DNA from 3 places in the Pseudomonas sp. HLG18 genome. Region 2 is predicted to be linked to each of the others. Evidence: predicted binding sites of a transcription regulator. Region 2 holds the regulator's gene; each other region holds the start of a gene.

Region 1 (4,169 bases), 1.3 Mb from region 2:
CTTTTTCTTTTTCTGATTCAGTATCTTCTGCCTGCCAACAGACCGCTTGGCTCAAGCTCAGGTCCGCACGTAAGGGCGACTTCAATAAACCTCCGTTGATTGGCTGACATATTTCCAGCCAGTCGGAGTGCTTCAAGGTGTAGTTCAACAATCAGAAGTAGCTTTGTCTTCCTCTTTTTATCCTTCACAGAGACCTCCATCCTGATGGGTGAATTTTCGTTTGCCAATGTAATGACAGGTGTAAGGACTGCATAACCAGGCGTAGACGCCGATTTTTGTAGGGGCATGCCCTAATAGTTGTAGGACGCTAGTGAAAGCGACTCGACGGTCTTGTATTGCAAAATCGGATGCTCCAGTTTGACCACTCAATGCAGCCTCTGGAGGCGAAAAATGAACCGCAATGGTATGCGCTCGATTCATCCCGGCGAGGTTCTGAATAAGGAGTTCATGGAGCCGTTGGGCATGCCTGTCATGGACTTGGCCATGCCCACGAACTGGCCTGAAATCGAGATCGAGAAGCTTGTGAAATGCCAGCTCCAGGATCTGCGCCGATCTGGCAATCAGGCTGGCCATCCACCTCAACACCCCGCCTGAGTTCTGGATGAGTCTTCAGTCGACTTGCGATTTACGCAGGGCCCAGCATCCGGGATGCGGGCCTATAGCGATTGCAGCATCCGCGAAGCCCTCTTCCACCAAGTGCCCGGTTCTGGGCGCTTTAGCTTTTCCCGTTCTACCACCATCAACGGCACATCCTGCAACCGAATCCACGGCTGGTTATTCCAGTGCAGCAAACTCAACGACATCTCGGGCCAATTCAGAAGGCTTAGCTGTGGGCGTTCGCTTGTGGTGGGGTGCTGGGCGTCGCGCAGGGTGGGGATGACCTGATGGGTGAGCCATTCGCGCAGGGCACGGTATTCGGGGCAGTAGTGATAGACGAGGAGGGCGTAGATGCCGGATTCGCTGATCAGGAGGGTGTTTTCGATCTGGTTGTGGATCAGGGTTTTGCGGGTTTGGTATTGGTCGGGGTCGAGTTTTCGCAGCATGCGTTCGTTGAGGTAAATGTGCAGCAGACGGCCCAGGTCGCGGGCGGAGAACCAGGGTTGGTTCTGGATGAGCAGGGCGTGGAGGGGGAGTTTGTGGCGGGTGAAAACCTGAGGAGTGAGATACGTCTCTTCGTTATTCATTGAACAGCTCCTTTTGCTTTAGGGCTGCCCTCAATTGTCGCCAAACAATTGGGTGGCAGTCGTACGCAGGTTGGCGAACCGGAGCAAAAGGAACCCGGCAGACCCGAAGGTCTCCCACGCACAACCGCCATGACTCGATGTGGCGGTAAACATAGCCGCCATCATGTTTGTCATGCGCCTTAAGCCTTCCGGGTCGCCAAACCCAGTGCTGAACATTCAGCATTGGGTGAGCTTAGGAATCAGGGCTTCACGACGCAATCGGACGGCGGGGTTGCAAGCTGTAGGATTCTGCCGAGAGTTGATAGCGAATCCTGAATGGCGGGAAGGTCGTTCCGACCTTCATTCGCGAGCAAGCCCGCTCCCACAAGGGGCGGCATTCACAAAGAAACGAGGTGTTACTCAGCCGGCGGCGTCAGCTTCGCCTCCATTTCCGCCACCTTCGCCTCAAGGCTCTCGAGCCGGGCGCGAGTGCGCGCCAGCACCACCATCTGACTGTCAAACTCTTCGCGGCTCACCAGGTCCAGTTTGCTGAAGGCACTTTGCAGCAGCATCTTGAACTGGCTTTCGATTTCGGCTTTTGGCAAGGGCGTGTCGCCGCTGAACAGGCGGGAGGCGGTGCCGCTCAGGGCGTCGAGGAAGTCTTTGGGCGCGAGCATGGGATATGTCCTGGAAACAATGGCCGGCAGTGTATCACGCAGTGTCTATAGTCATTGGCGCAGGCATGGATGCACGCTTTTCGCGCAATGGGATGCACGGCCGCGCACCGTTGTTGTGCGTATCCCGCGTGCCATTTGGGTGATGGCATCTGCGACAGCGGCCAAGGGATTGAAATCAGTGGTTTTTGGCGAGATGGCAAGCTTTCTGCTTAGTCACCTTCGACCCATGCACTGATGCAGTCGCTGTGACGAATGCAGTGCGGCAGACGGAGCGGGGAGTTTCGTCTGGAGCGGTTAGCTGGCGTCGACAACGAAGCGTTACAAAGCCAGGCACTGCGCTTAGACTTGAGTCGGGTTTGTTTTCCTGGGGCAAGTCCACCAATTCGGGAGAGAGTTTCATGAAGCTAGTCACTGCCATCATCAAGCCGTTCAAGTTGGACGACGTGCGCGAGTCGCTGTCCGAAATCGGCGTGCAGGGCATTACCGTTACTGAAGTCAAAGGCTTCGGTCGGCAGAAGGGTCACACCGAGCTGTATCGCGGCGCGGAGTATGTGGTCGATTTTCTGCCCAAGGTGAAAATCGACGTTGCCATCGACGACAAGGATCTGGATCGGGTTATCGAGGCGATAACCAAGGCTGCCAACACCGGCAAGATCGGTGACGGCAAGATCTTCGTGGTCAATCTGGAACAGGCGATCCGCATCCGTACCGGCGAAACCGATACCGACGCAATCTAAACGCCGCCACAAACCCAACGCCCCAGGAGAAAACAATATGACTCTGCGTAAATTCGCAGGGCTAGGAGCCCTGTTGTCTATCGTAATGCCCGGCCTGGCCATGGCGGCAGACGAAGTGGCAGCTCCAGTCCTGAACTCCGGCGACACCGCCTGGATGCTCACCTCCACAGCCCTCGTGCTGTTCATGACCATTCCCGGCCTCGCGCTGTTCTACGGCGGCATGGTTCGGTCGAAAAACATTCTTTCCGTGATGATGCAGTGCTTCGCCATTACCGGTCTGATCAGCATCCTGTGGGTCATTTATGGCTACAGCATTGCGTTCGACACCACCGGCATGGAGCAGGGCGTCGTCAACTTCAACTCGTTCTTCGGCGGCATGGGCAAGGCGTTCCTCGCCGGTGTCACACCTTCGAGCCTGACCGGCCCTGCGGCGTTGTTCCCTGAGGCGGTGTTCATCACCTTCCAGATGACCTTCGCGATCATCACCCCGGCGCTGATCGTCGGTGCGTTCGCCGAGCGGATGAAGTTCTCCGCGATGCTGATCTTCATGGGCATCTGGTTCACCCTGGTCTATGCACCGATCGCGCACATGGTCTGGTCCGGCAACGGCGGCCTGATGTGGGACTGGGGCGTACTCGACTTCGCCGGCGGCACCGTGGTGCACATCAACGCCGGTGTGGCCGGTCTGATTGCCTGCCTGGTATTGGGTAAGCGCAAAGGCTTCCCGACCACTCCGATGGCGCCACACAATCTGGGTTACACCCTGATGGGCGCGGCGATGCTGTGGGTTGGCTGGTTCGGCTTCAACGCCGGTTCCGCTGCGGCCGCCAACGGCACCGCCGGCATGGCGATGCTGGTGACTCAGATCGCGACCGCCGCTGCCGCACTGGGCTGGATGTTCGCCGAGTGGATCACTCACGGCAAACCAAGCGCACTGGGTATCGCATCCGGCGTCGTTGCCGGTCTGGTCGCGATCACTCCGGCCGCTGGTACCGTGGGCCCGATGGGCGCACTGGTGATCGGTCTGGCGGCAGGCGTGGTGTGCTTCTTCTGCGCCACCACCCTGAAACGCAAACTCGGTTATGACGACTCCCTGGACGCCTTCGGCGTGCACGGTATCGGCGGTATCCTCGGCGCGATCCTGACCGGTGTGTTCGCCGCACCGTCGCTGGGTGGCTTCGGCACCGTCACCGACATCGCCGCACAAGTGTGGATTCAGTGCAAAGGCGTCGGCTTCACCGTGATCTACACCGCCATCGTCACCTTCATCATCCTCAAGGTGCTGGATGCCGTGATGGGTCTGCGCGTGACCGAGGAAGAAGAATCGGTCGGCCTGGATCTGGCACAACACAACGAGCGCGGCTACAACCTGTAAGCACGCGCCGCAAAAAACTTGCCCGGCTCGCCGGGTATTTTTTTGTCTGGAATTTGTCTTCCCTGATACAGCTGAAAGGATTTTTCGTACTGCTTTGGTCGTGTTTACGACGAGTGTTTTTCTGCGGCCAAAGGCTTACATCATTGAAGGAATATTAGGGCCTTTGTTTTTTTCCAGAGCGCGCTAGAATGCGCCCCGAACGTGCGGAGAACTGTAT
Region 2 (4,169 bases):
GCGCCTAACGGTGACATCGACGTCGTGACTTCGGTGGGCAACCTCGCCTACTTCGAGCAGCTGCAGACTGCCGGTGATGCCAAACCCGTCCAGGGCTGGGGCGTGACGATTCAGTACCACGCTGCGCAGAACCGCGTCGTGCTGATCGACAAGGCAAAAGTCGTCGACAAGGACAACAACACCACTCAGGGCGAGAAAATCGTCTATGACACGGTGAAAAAACTGGCCAGCGCCGGTCGAGCCACTGGCAGCAAGGTCACCGAAGCGCGTCCGCGCATCGACATGGTGATCCAGCCGAAGAAGAAAACCGACGAGAAAACCCAGTAATGGCAACTCTGAAAGCTCAGCACCTGGCCAAGGCCTATAAAAGCCGCCAGGTCGTGCGCGACGTCAGCCTGTCGATTGACAGCGGTCAGATCGTCGGTCTGCTCGGCCCGAACGGCGCCGGCAAGACCACGTGCTTCTACATGATCGTCGGCCTGGTTCAGGCCGATCAGGGTCGCGTACTGATCGACGACCTGGACGTCAGTCACCAGCCCATGCACGGTCGCGCGAAAGCCGGTATCGGTTATCTGCCGCAGGAAGCGTCGATCTTTCGCAAACTGTCGGTCGCCGACAACATCATGGCCATCCTCGAGACCCGTCAGGAGCTCGACAAGGCCGGTCGTCGCAAGGAGCTGGAAAGCCTGCTGCAGGAATTCCACATCAGCCACATTCGCGACAACCTCGGCATGAGCCTGTCCGGTGGTGAGCGCCGCCGCGTGGAGATCGCTCGCGCACTGGCTACGGCACCGAAGTTCATTCTGCTCGACGAACCATTCGCCGGTGTCGACCCGATCTCCGTGGGCGACATCAAGCAGATCATCCACCACCTCAAGGCCAAGGGCATCGGTGTGCTGATCACCGACCACAACGTCCGCGAGACGCTGGATATTTGCGAAACAGCCTACATCGTCAACGACGGCCAACTGATTGCCGAAGGCGACTCCGCGACCATCCTCGCCAACGATCTGGTGAAGGAAGTGTACCTGGGTCACGAGTTCCGCCTGTAAGCGCGACGGTATTCGAGCGGCCGTCCGGGTGCTGTAACGTTGAAGCGCATTTTTATAGGCTTTTATTGTTACAGCGCTCTAGGCAAACACGACAGTTTCAGGCATATAATTTGCTTAAGTTTGGCGCTCCGGCGCCCTGTAGTGGATGGCGCATAGCGCCGGCGAATAAGGTGTTAAGCCCCTGCCATGAAACCATCGCTAGTCTTGAGAATGGGCCAGCAGCTGACGATGACACCGCAGCTGCAACAGGCCATCCGCCTGCTCCAATTGTCGACCCTGGATCTGCAACAGGAAATCCAGGAGGCGCTGGAATCCAACCCGATGCTCGAACGCCAGGAAGACGGCGACGACTTCGACAATTCCGACCCGCTGGCCGACAACGCCGAACAGAAACCCAACACCGAGATCCAGGAACCTTCCTATCAGGAAACCGCGCCGACGGTCGACAATCTCGAGGACGGCGAATGGAACGAGCGCATCCCCAACGAACTCCCTGTGGACACCGCCTGGGAAGATGTCTACCAGACCAGCGCCAGCAGCCTGCCCAGCAGCGATGACGACGAGTGGGATTTCACCACCCGCACCTCTGCCGGTGAAAGCCTGCAAAGCCACTTGCTGTGGCAACTGAACCTGGCGCCGATGTCCGACACCGACCGCCTGATCGCTGTCACCCTGATCGACTGCATCAATAATCAGGGCTACCTCGACGAAACCCTCGAAGAAATCCTCGACGCATTTGATCCGGAACTCGACATCGAGCTGGACGAGATCGAAGCCGTCCTGCATCGCATCCAGCAGTTTGAACCCGCCGGCATCGGCGCCCGCAACCTGAGTGAATGCCTGCTGCTGCAATTGCGCCAGCTATCGACCAAGACCCCCTGGCTGGCGGAAGCCAAGCGTCTGGTCACCGATTACATCGACCTGCTCGGCAGCCGCGACTACAGCCAGTTGATGCGGCGCATGAAGCTCAAGGAAGATGAACTGCGCCAGGTCATCGAACTGGTCCAGAGCCTCAACCCGCGCCCCGGCTCGCAAATCGAGTCCACCGAAGCCGAATACGTGGTACCCGACGTGATCGTGCGCAAGGACAACGAGCGCTGGCTCGTCGAGCTGAACCAGGAATCCGTGCCACGCCTGCGGGTCAACGCCCAATACGCCGGTTTCGTGCGCCGCGCCGACACCAGCGCCGACAATACCTTCATGCGCAATCAGTTGCAGGAAGCCCGCTGGTTCATCAAGAGTCTGCAGAGTCGCAACGAAACCCTGATGAAGGTAGCCACTCAGATCGTCGAACATCAGCGCGGATTCCTGGAGTACGGCGACGAAGCCATGAAGCCACTGGTGCTGCACGACATCGCTGAAGCGGTGGGTATGCACGAGTCGACGATTTCCCGGGTGACCACGCAAAAATTCATGCATACCCCGCGGGGCATATATGAACTGAAATACTTTTTCTCCAGCCATGTCAGCACCTCCGAAGGCGGCGAATGCTCGTCCACGGCGATCCGCGCGATCATCAAGAAACTGGTCGCCGCGGAAAATCAGAAAAAGCCGTTGAGTGACAGCAAGATCGCTGGTTTACTGGAGGCACAAGGCATTCAGGTGGCTCGCCGCACCGTCGCCAAGTACCGCGAATCCCTGGGAATCGCGCCTTCGAGCGAACGCAAGCGGTTGATGTAAGCCACGTTACAGCGTTCCAGTGGCAGGCTCTTCGGCCTGCCGCTTTATGCACTGGCAACGAAGGAGAAGCTGTATGCAAGTCAACATCAGTGGACACCAACTGGAAGTTACCCAACCTCTCCGTGAGTACGTTGAGCAAAAGCTCAAGAGGCTTGAGGGACATTTCGACAAGATCACCAACGTGCAAGTCACGATGTGCGTCGAAAAGCTGAAGCAGAAAATCGAAGCCACGCTGCATATTCCCGGCAACGAGGTCGTCGCAAACGCGGAACATACCGATATGTACGCAGCGATCGACGCGCTGACCGACAAGCTTGATAAACAACTCAAAAAGCATAAGGAAAAGACCCAGAGCCTGCTCCAGGGCGCTACCGGTCGATAACCCCCACCCCCATGATCCGACTTGAAAGCATCCTGACCCCCGGCCGTTCCCTGGTGAACGTGCCGGGCGGCAGTAAAAAGAAAGCCCTCGAACAAATTGCCAACCTGATCGCCCGGGAAGTCCCGGATCTGGAGATGCAAGATGTCTTCGAGGCGCTGATTGCCCGTGAAAAACTCGGCTCGACGGGTTTTGGCAACGGCATCGCCATTCCCCACTGTCGCCTCAAGGGCTGTGAATCGCCCATCAGTGCCCTGATGCACCTGGAAGCCCCAATAGATTTCGATGCCATCGATGGCGCACCGGTCGACCTGCTGTTCGTGTTGCTGGTCCCGGAAGCTGCCACCGATGCGCACCTGGAGCTGCTGCGCCAGATCGCCAGCATGCTCGACCGCAAGGAAGTGCGCGAGAAACTGCGTCGCGCCACGACTAACGAAGCCTTGTATCAGGTTGTCCTGGACGAGCAAAACGGGCACTAAACATGCGCTTGATCATCGTCAGTGGCCGTTCCGGCTCGGGCAAAAGCACCGCACTGGATGTCCTTGAGGACAACGGTTACTACTGCATCGACAATCTGCCGGCCGGCCTGTTGCCGGAGCTGGCGGAGCGCGCGCTGATTCATACTGAACTGTCTCAACCACTGGTCGCGGTATCGATCGATGCACGCAACCTGCCAAGCCACCTCTCGCGCTTCCCGGAGTTGCTTGAAGAAGTTCGCAGTCGACACATCCAGTGCGACGTCCTGTACCTGGACGCCGACGAAGAAACCCTGCTCAAGCGTTTCTCGGAAACCCGTCGCCGTCACCCGCTGAGCAGCGCCAACCGTTCGCTGGCCGAGGCAATCGACGATGAAACCGCCCTGCTGGGCCCCATCGCCGATCTGGCCGACCTGAAGGTCAATACCACCAATCTGAACCTGTATCAGTTGCGCGACACCATCAAGCTGCGGCTGCTGAACCAGCCTGAACCGGGCACGGCATTTCTGGTGGAGTCGTTCGGTTTCAAACGCGGCATGCCGGTGGATGCGGATCTGGTGTTCGATGTACGCTGCCTGCCCA
Region 3 (4,169 bases), 650 kb from region 2:
GGCGACCGGCTGGCCGTGTCCGACGACGGCGCGCTCGGTGCCTGAGGCTGGACGCTGTTGAGCGGCGGCAACTCCACCGGCTGCGCCTTCATGCCGTCCGGCGAGTGATCGCTGTACACCGTGTTGCCGTTGGCGTCGGTGTATTTGTAGATCTGCGCTGACGCGTCGTACGCGCAAGCCAGCAACAGAATTGGCAGCAATGGCCGCATTCGGACGTCCTGTGAGTAGCGGATATCACTCCGACAATGGAATACCCTCGCCGCCAGCATAGAACACAACCAGCTCCACAGGTTTGTCTCCAGTGATCCCGCGATGACTGCGGTTCACCATTTCAGCGACGGCTTCTCCCTGTTTAAAACGTTTGCTGCGGCCATCGTCCCTGCTTTCGATAGTCAGTTCGCCGGAGAGAATGTAGGCAGCGTTGGGAATAGGGTGAGTGTGCCACTGGAGCTGTGTGTTGGCAGGAATACTGAGCCGGAGCACCGACAGTTCGGGTTTGGCGTCGGGGTAGTTTGAATAGGAGGTCCCATCCCACGACGTGGTGCTTTCGAGCAACAGATTGCGCTCTATCTGTCTGGATTCCTGTGGTGAGGCACAGCCTTGCAGGGTCAGAGTTGCCAGAGTGGCAAGCAGAATCTGGAAAAGACATTGCTTCATCGTTGTATTCCTCAAGTGGCCGTAAGGAGGAAAGGCTACGGGCCGCTCAAAGGGATTGATGCCGGACGATGTGTCAGTTGCTTTCGGATTTCTGGATTGATGTTGTCGGAAATAACCTCAAAAAAAAGGCCTCCCGAAGGAGGCCTCTCTTTTGTCACGCCGCGTAGCGCAGCGCTACCGGATCAGCAGCTGTAGTACAGCTCATATTCCAGTGGGTGTACGAAGGTGCGGACCTTGATTTCTTCTTCGGATTTCAGCGCGATGTAGGCATCGATGAAGTCGTCGGAGAATACGCCGCCCTTGGTCAGGAACGCACGGCCCTTGTCCAGCTCTTCCAGGGCTTCTTTCAGGCTGCCGCAAACTTGCGGGATCTCTTTCGCCTCTTCAGGCGGCAGGTCGTACAGGTTTTTGTCAGCAGCATCGCCTGGGTGGATCTTGTTCTGGATACCGTCCAGACCGGCCATCAGCAGTGCTGCGAAAGCCAGGTACGGGTTGGCAGCCGGATCCGGGAAACGTGCTTCGATACGACGGCCGCGTGGGCTGTTGACGTAAGGAATACGGATCGAGGCGGAACGGTTGCGAGCCGAGTAGGCCAGCATCACCGGAGCTTCGAAACCTGGCACCAGACGCTTGTAGGAGTTGGTGGCCGGGTTGGTGAAGCCGTTCAGGGCCTTACCGTGCTTGATGATACCGCCGATGAAGTACAGGGCGGTTTCGGACAGGCCGGCATAGCCTTCGCCAGCGAAGGTGTTCTTGCCGTCTTTGGCGATGGACATGTGGACGTGCATGCCCGAGCCGTTGTCGCCGTACAGTGGCTTCGGCATGAAGGTCGCGGTGCGGCCGTAAGCGTCAGCAACGTTGTGTACAACGTATTTCAGAGTCTGAACTTCGTCAGCTTTCTTCACCAGGGTGTTGAACTTGACACCAATTTCGTTCTGACCGGCAGTCGCCACTTCGTGGTGGTGAACTTCAACGGTCTGACCCATCTCTTCCAGTGCGTTGCACATGGCGGTACGGATTTCGTGGTCGTGGTCGAACGGCGGAACCGGGAAGTAGCCGCCCTTGATACCTGGACGGTGGCCCTTGTTGCCGCCTTCCACGTCCTGGTCGGACATCCACGAGCCTTGCTCGGAGTAGATCTTGAACATCGAGCCGGAGATGTCGGACTTGAACTTCACTTCGTCGAAGATGAAGAACTCAGGCTCTGGACCGGCGAATACGGTGTCACCGATACCGGTGGTCTTCAGGTATTCCTCGGCGCGGTGGGCAATGGCGCGCGGGTCGCGATCGTAACCTTGCATGGTCGAAGGTTCGATGATGTCGCAAACCAGGATCAGGGTCGGCTCTTCGGTGAACGGGTCCAGAACGGCAGTTTCGTCGTCCGGCAGCAGGATCATGTCGGAGGCTTCGATGCCTTTCCAGCCAGCGATGGAGGAACCGTCGAACATCTTGCCAACTTCGAAGAAGTCGTCTTCCAGCGCATCGCGAGCCGGCATGGTCACGTGGTGCTGAGTGCCTTTGGTGTCCGTGAAGCGCAGATCAATCCACTTGACGTCATGATCTTTGATGAGTTGAACCGACTTCGACATAGTGTCCTCCGGGTGGCTTAGGGCTGGTAGTGGATGCCCTTAAATGTTGGTGATGCCGGCGCGAATACTCTGCCAAGGCAACCTGCCTCACAAGGGAGCAAATTGCATGCCAGTGCCCCAGCATGGGTTTTTTGCCCCAAATTCACGCTTATAAAGGTGCAAAGCGCAGAAAGAGAGAAAATCTCGCCCTCTAATGTAGCGCTATAAGTCGAAAATGACCCGTTTTGGTGCATGCAAAACCTTCTGCACATTAACTGGTTAAACCTTGAGCAATTTCCGCTATAATCCGCGCCCCCCTTTTTCGGCTGGCCCAGCGCGCGCTGTTTTCATGAAACTAATCGTAAAAGTCTTCCCCGAGATCACCATCAAAAGCCGACCTGTCCGGACGAAATTCATCCGCCAGCTGGCCAAGAACATCCGCACCGTGCTCCGCGATCTGGACCCGGCCGTGGTGGTGAACGGTGTGTGGGACAATCTCGAGCTGGAAACCCGCGTGACCGATCCCAAGGCCCTGAAAGAGATGGGCGAACGCCTGACCTGCATGCCGGGCATCGCGCACTTTCTGCAGATCGACGAGTACCCGCTGGGTGACTTCGACGACATCACCGAGAAGTGCAAACAGCACTATGGCGATGCACTGGCCGGGAAGATTTTCTCGGTGCGCTGCAAGCGTGCGGGCAAGCATGCCTTCAGCTCGATGGACGTCGAAAAATACGTCGGCAGCAAGCTGCGCCGTGAGTGCGGTGCCGCCGGTATCGACCTGAAAGCGCCGGAAATCGAAGTCCGCATCGAAGTTCGCGACAAACGGTTGTTTGTCATCCACAGCCAGCACAATGGCATCGGCGGCTACCCGCTCGGTGCGCTGGAGCAGACGCTGGTATTGATGTCCGGCGGCTTCGACTCGACGGTTGCGGCCTACCAGATCATGCGTCGCGGTCTGATGGCGCACTTCTGCTTCTTCAATCTGGGCGGTCGTGCCCACGAATTGGGCGTAATGGAAGTCGCGCATTTCATCTGGAAGAAGTACGGCAGCTCGCAACGCGTGCTATTTGTCAGTGTTCCGTTCGAAGAAGTGCTGGGCGAAATTCTCGGCAAGGTCGATAACAGTCATATGGGCGTCGTATTGAAGCGTATGATGTTGCGCGCCTCCTCGGCCATCGCCGAGCGCCTGCATATTGATGCGCTGGTCACCGGCGAGGCGATCTCCCAGGTGTCGAGCCAGACGCTGCCGAACCTGTCCGTGATCGACTGCGTGACCGATAAGCTGGTCCTGCGTCCACTGATCGTCGCCCACAAGCAAGACATCATCGACACGGCCAACGAGATCGGCACCGCCGATTTCGCCCGGCACATGCCGGAGTACTGCGGGGTCATTTCGGTCAATCCGAAGACAGCCGCCAAGCGTGGTCGCGTTGAGCACGAAGAGCAGGAATTCGACATGGCGGTGCTCGAGCGTGCGCTCGCAAACGCCAGACTGGTGCCGATTGATCGGGTGATCGACGAATTGGGCCAGGATTTGCAAATCGAAGAAGTCAGCGAGGCACTGGCCGGCCAGATCGTCATCGACATCCGTCACCCGGATGCCGCCGAGGATGAGCCGCTGGAGCTCGAAGGCATAGAAGTACAGACGATGCCGTTCTATGCAGTGAACGCACGTTTCAAGGAACTGGACCCTACTCGCCAGTACCTGCTGTATTGCGACAAAGGCGTGATGAGTCGCCTGCATGCTCACCATTTGCTCAGTGAGGGGCATGCCAATGTGCGCGTTTATCGACCGAGCTAAGTGCCCGGGGCTGTTTGCCTGTGGCCTGCGTCACCGGCCCCCCGACACCGCCGTCAAGCTGTAACGGCCATGCCGGACACTACTGCTAATCGCTGCCAAGACTTGTCAGCAAACCGAATCCTCTGATCGAGATACACAAG

The links. The regulator sigma-54, encoded in region 2, starts transcription at its own class of promoters, with help from an activator protein. The targets are predictions, from matches to a motif close to ANTGGCATNNANNTTGCTNT.
Region 1: glnK (P-II family nitrogen regulator) is a predicted target of sigma-54. The motif match lies at 2,033-2,052, and genes of this name have one in related genera.
Region 3: glnA (glutamate--ammonia ligase) is a predicted target of sigma-54. The motif match lies at 2,341-2,360, and genes of this name have one in related genera.

The regions. Positions count from the first base shown of each region.
Region 1 covers NZ_CP195831.1:4,930,269-4,934,437, reverse strand. Annotated here, with positions in the region: partial or broken gene ACSPX5_RS22795 (HigA family addiction module antitoxin) at 391-640, shown strand; gene ACSPX5_RS22790 (BRO-N domain-containing protein) at 657-1,184, opposite strand; gene ACSPX5_RS22785 (accessory factor UbiK family protein) at 1,580-1,840, opposite strand; gene glnK (P-II family nitrogen regulator) at 2,239-2,577, shown strand; gene ACSPX5_RS22775 (ammonium transporter) at 2,615-3,952, shown strand; gene ACSPX5_RS22770 (secondary thiamine-phosphate synthase enzyme YjbQ) at 4,168-4,169, shown strand, end outside.
Region 2 covers NZ_CP195831.1:6,185,682-6,189,850, reverse strand. Annotated here, with positions in the region: gene lptA (lipopolysaccharide transport periplasmic protein LptA) at 1-327, shown strand, start outside; gene lptB (LPS export ABC transporter ATP-binding protein) at 327-1,052, shown strand; gene ACSPX5_RS28250 (RNA polymerase factor sigma-54) at 1,239-2,732, shown strand; gene hpf (ribosome hibernation-promoting factor, HPF/YfiA family) at 2,806-3,114, shown strand; gene ptsN (PTS IIA-like nitrogen regulatory protein PtsN) at 3,126-3,590, shown strand; gene rapZ (RNase adapter RapZ) at 3,593-4,169, shown strand, end outside.
Region 3 covers NZ_CP195831.1:5,538,454-5,542,622, forward strand. Annotated here, with positions in the region: gene ACSPX5_RS25505 (DUF4124 domain-containing protein) at 1-209, opposite strand, end outside; gene ACSPX5_RS25510 (cupin domain-containing protein) at 235-657, opposite strand; gene glnA (glutamate--ammonia ligase) at 840-2,246, opposite strand; gene thiI (tRNA uracil 4-sulfurtransferase ThiI) at 2,575-4,029, shown strand; gene typA (translational GTPase TypA) at 4,169-4,169, shown strand, end outside.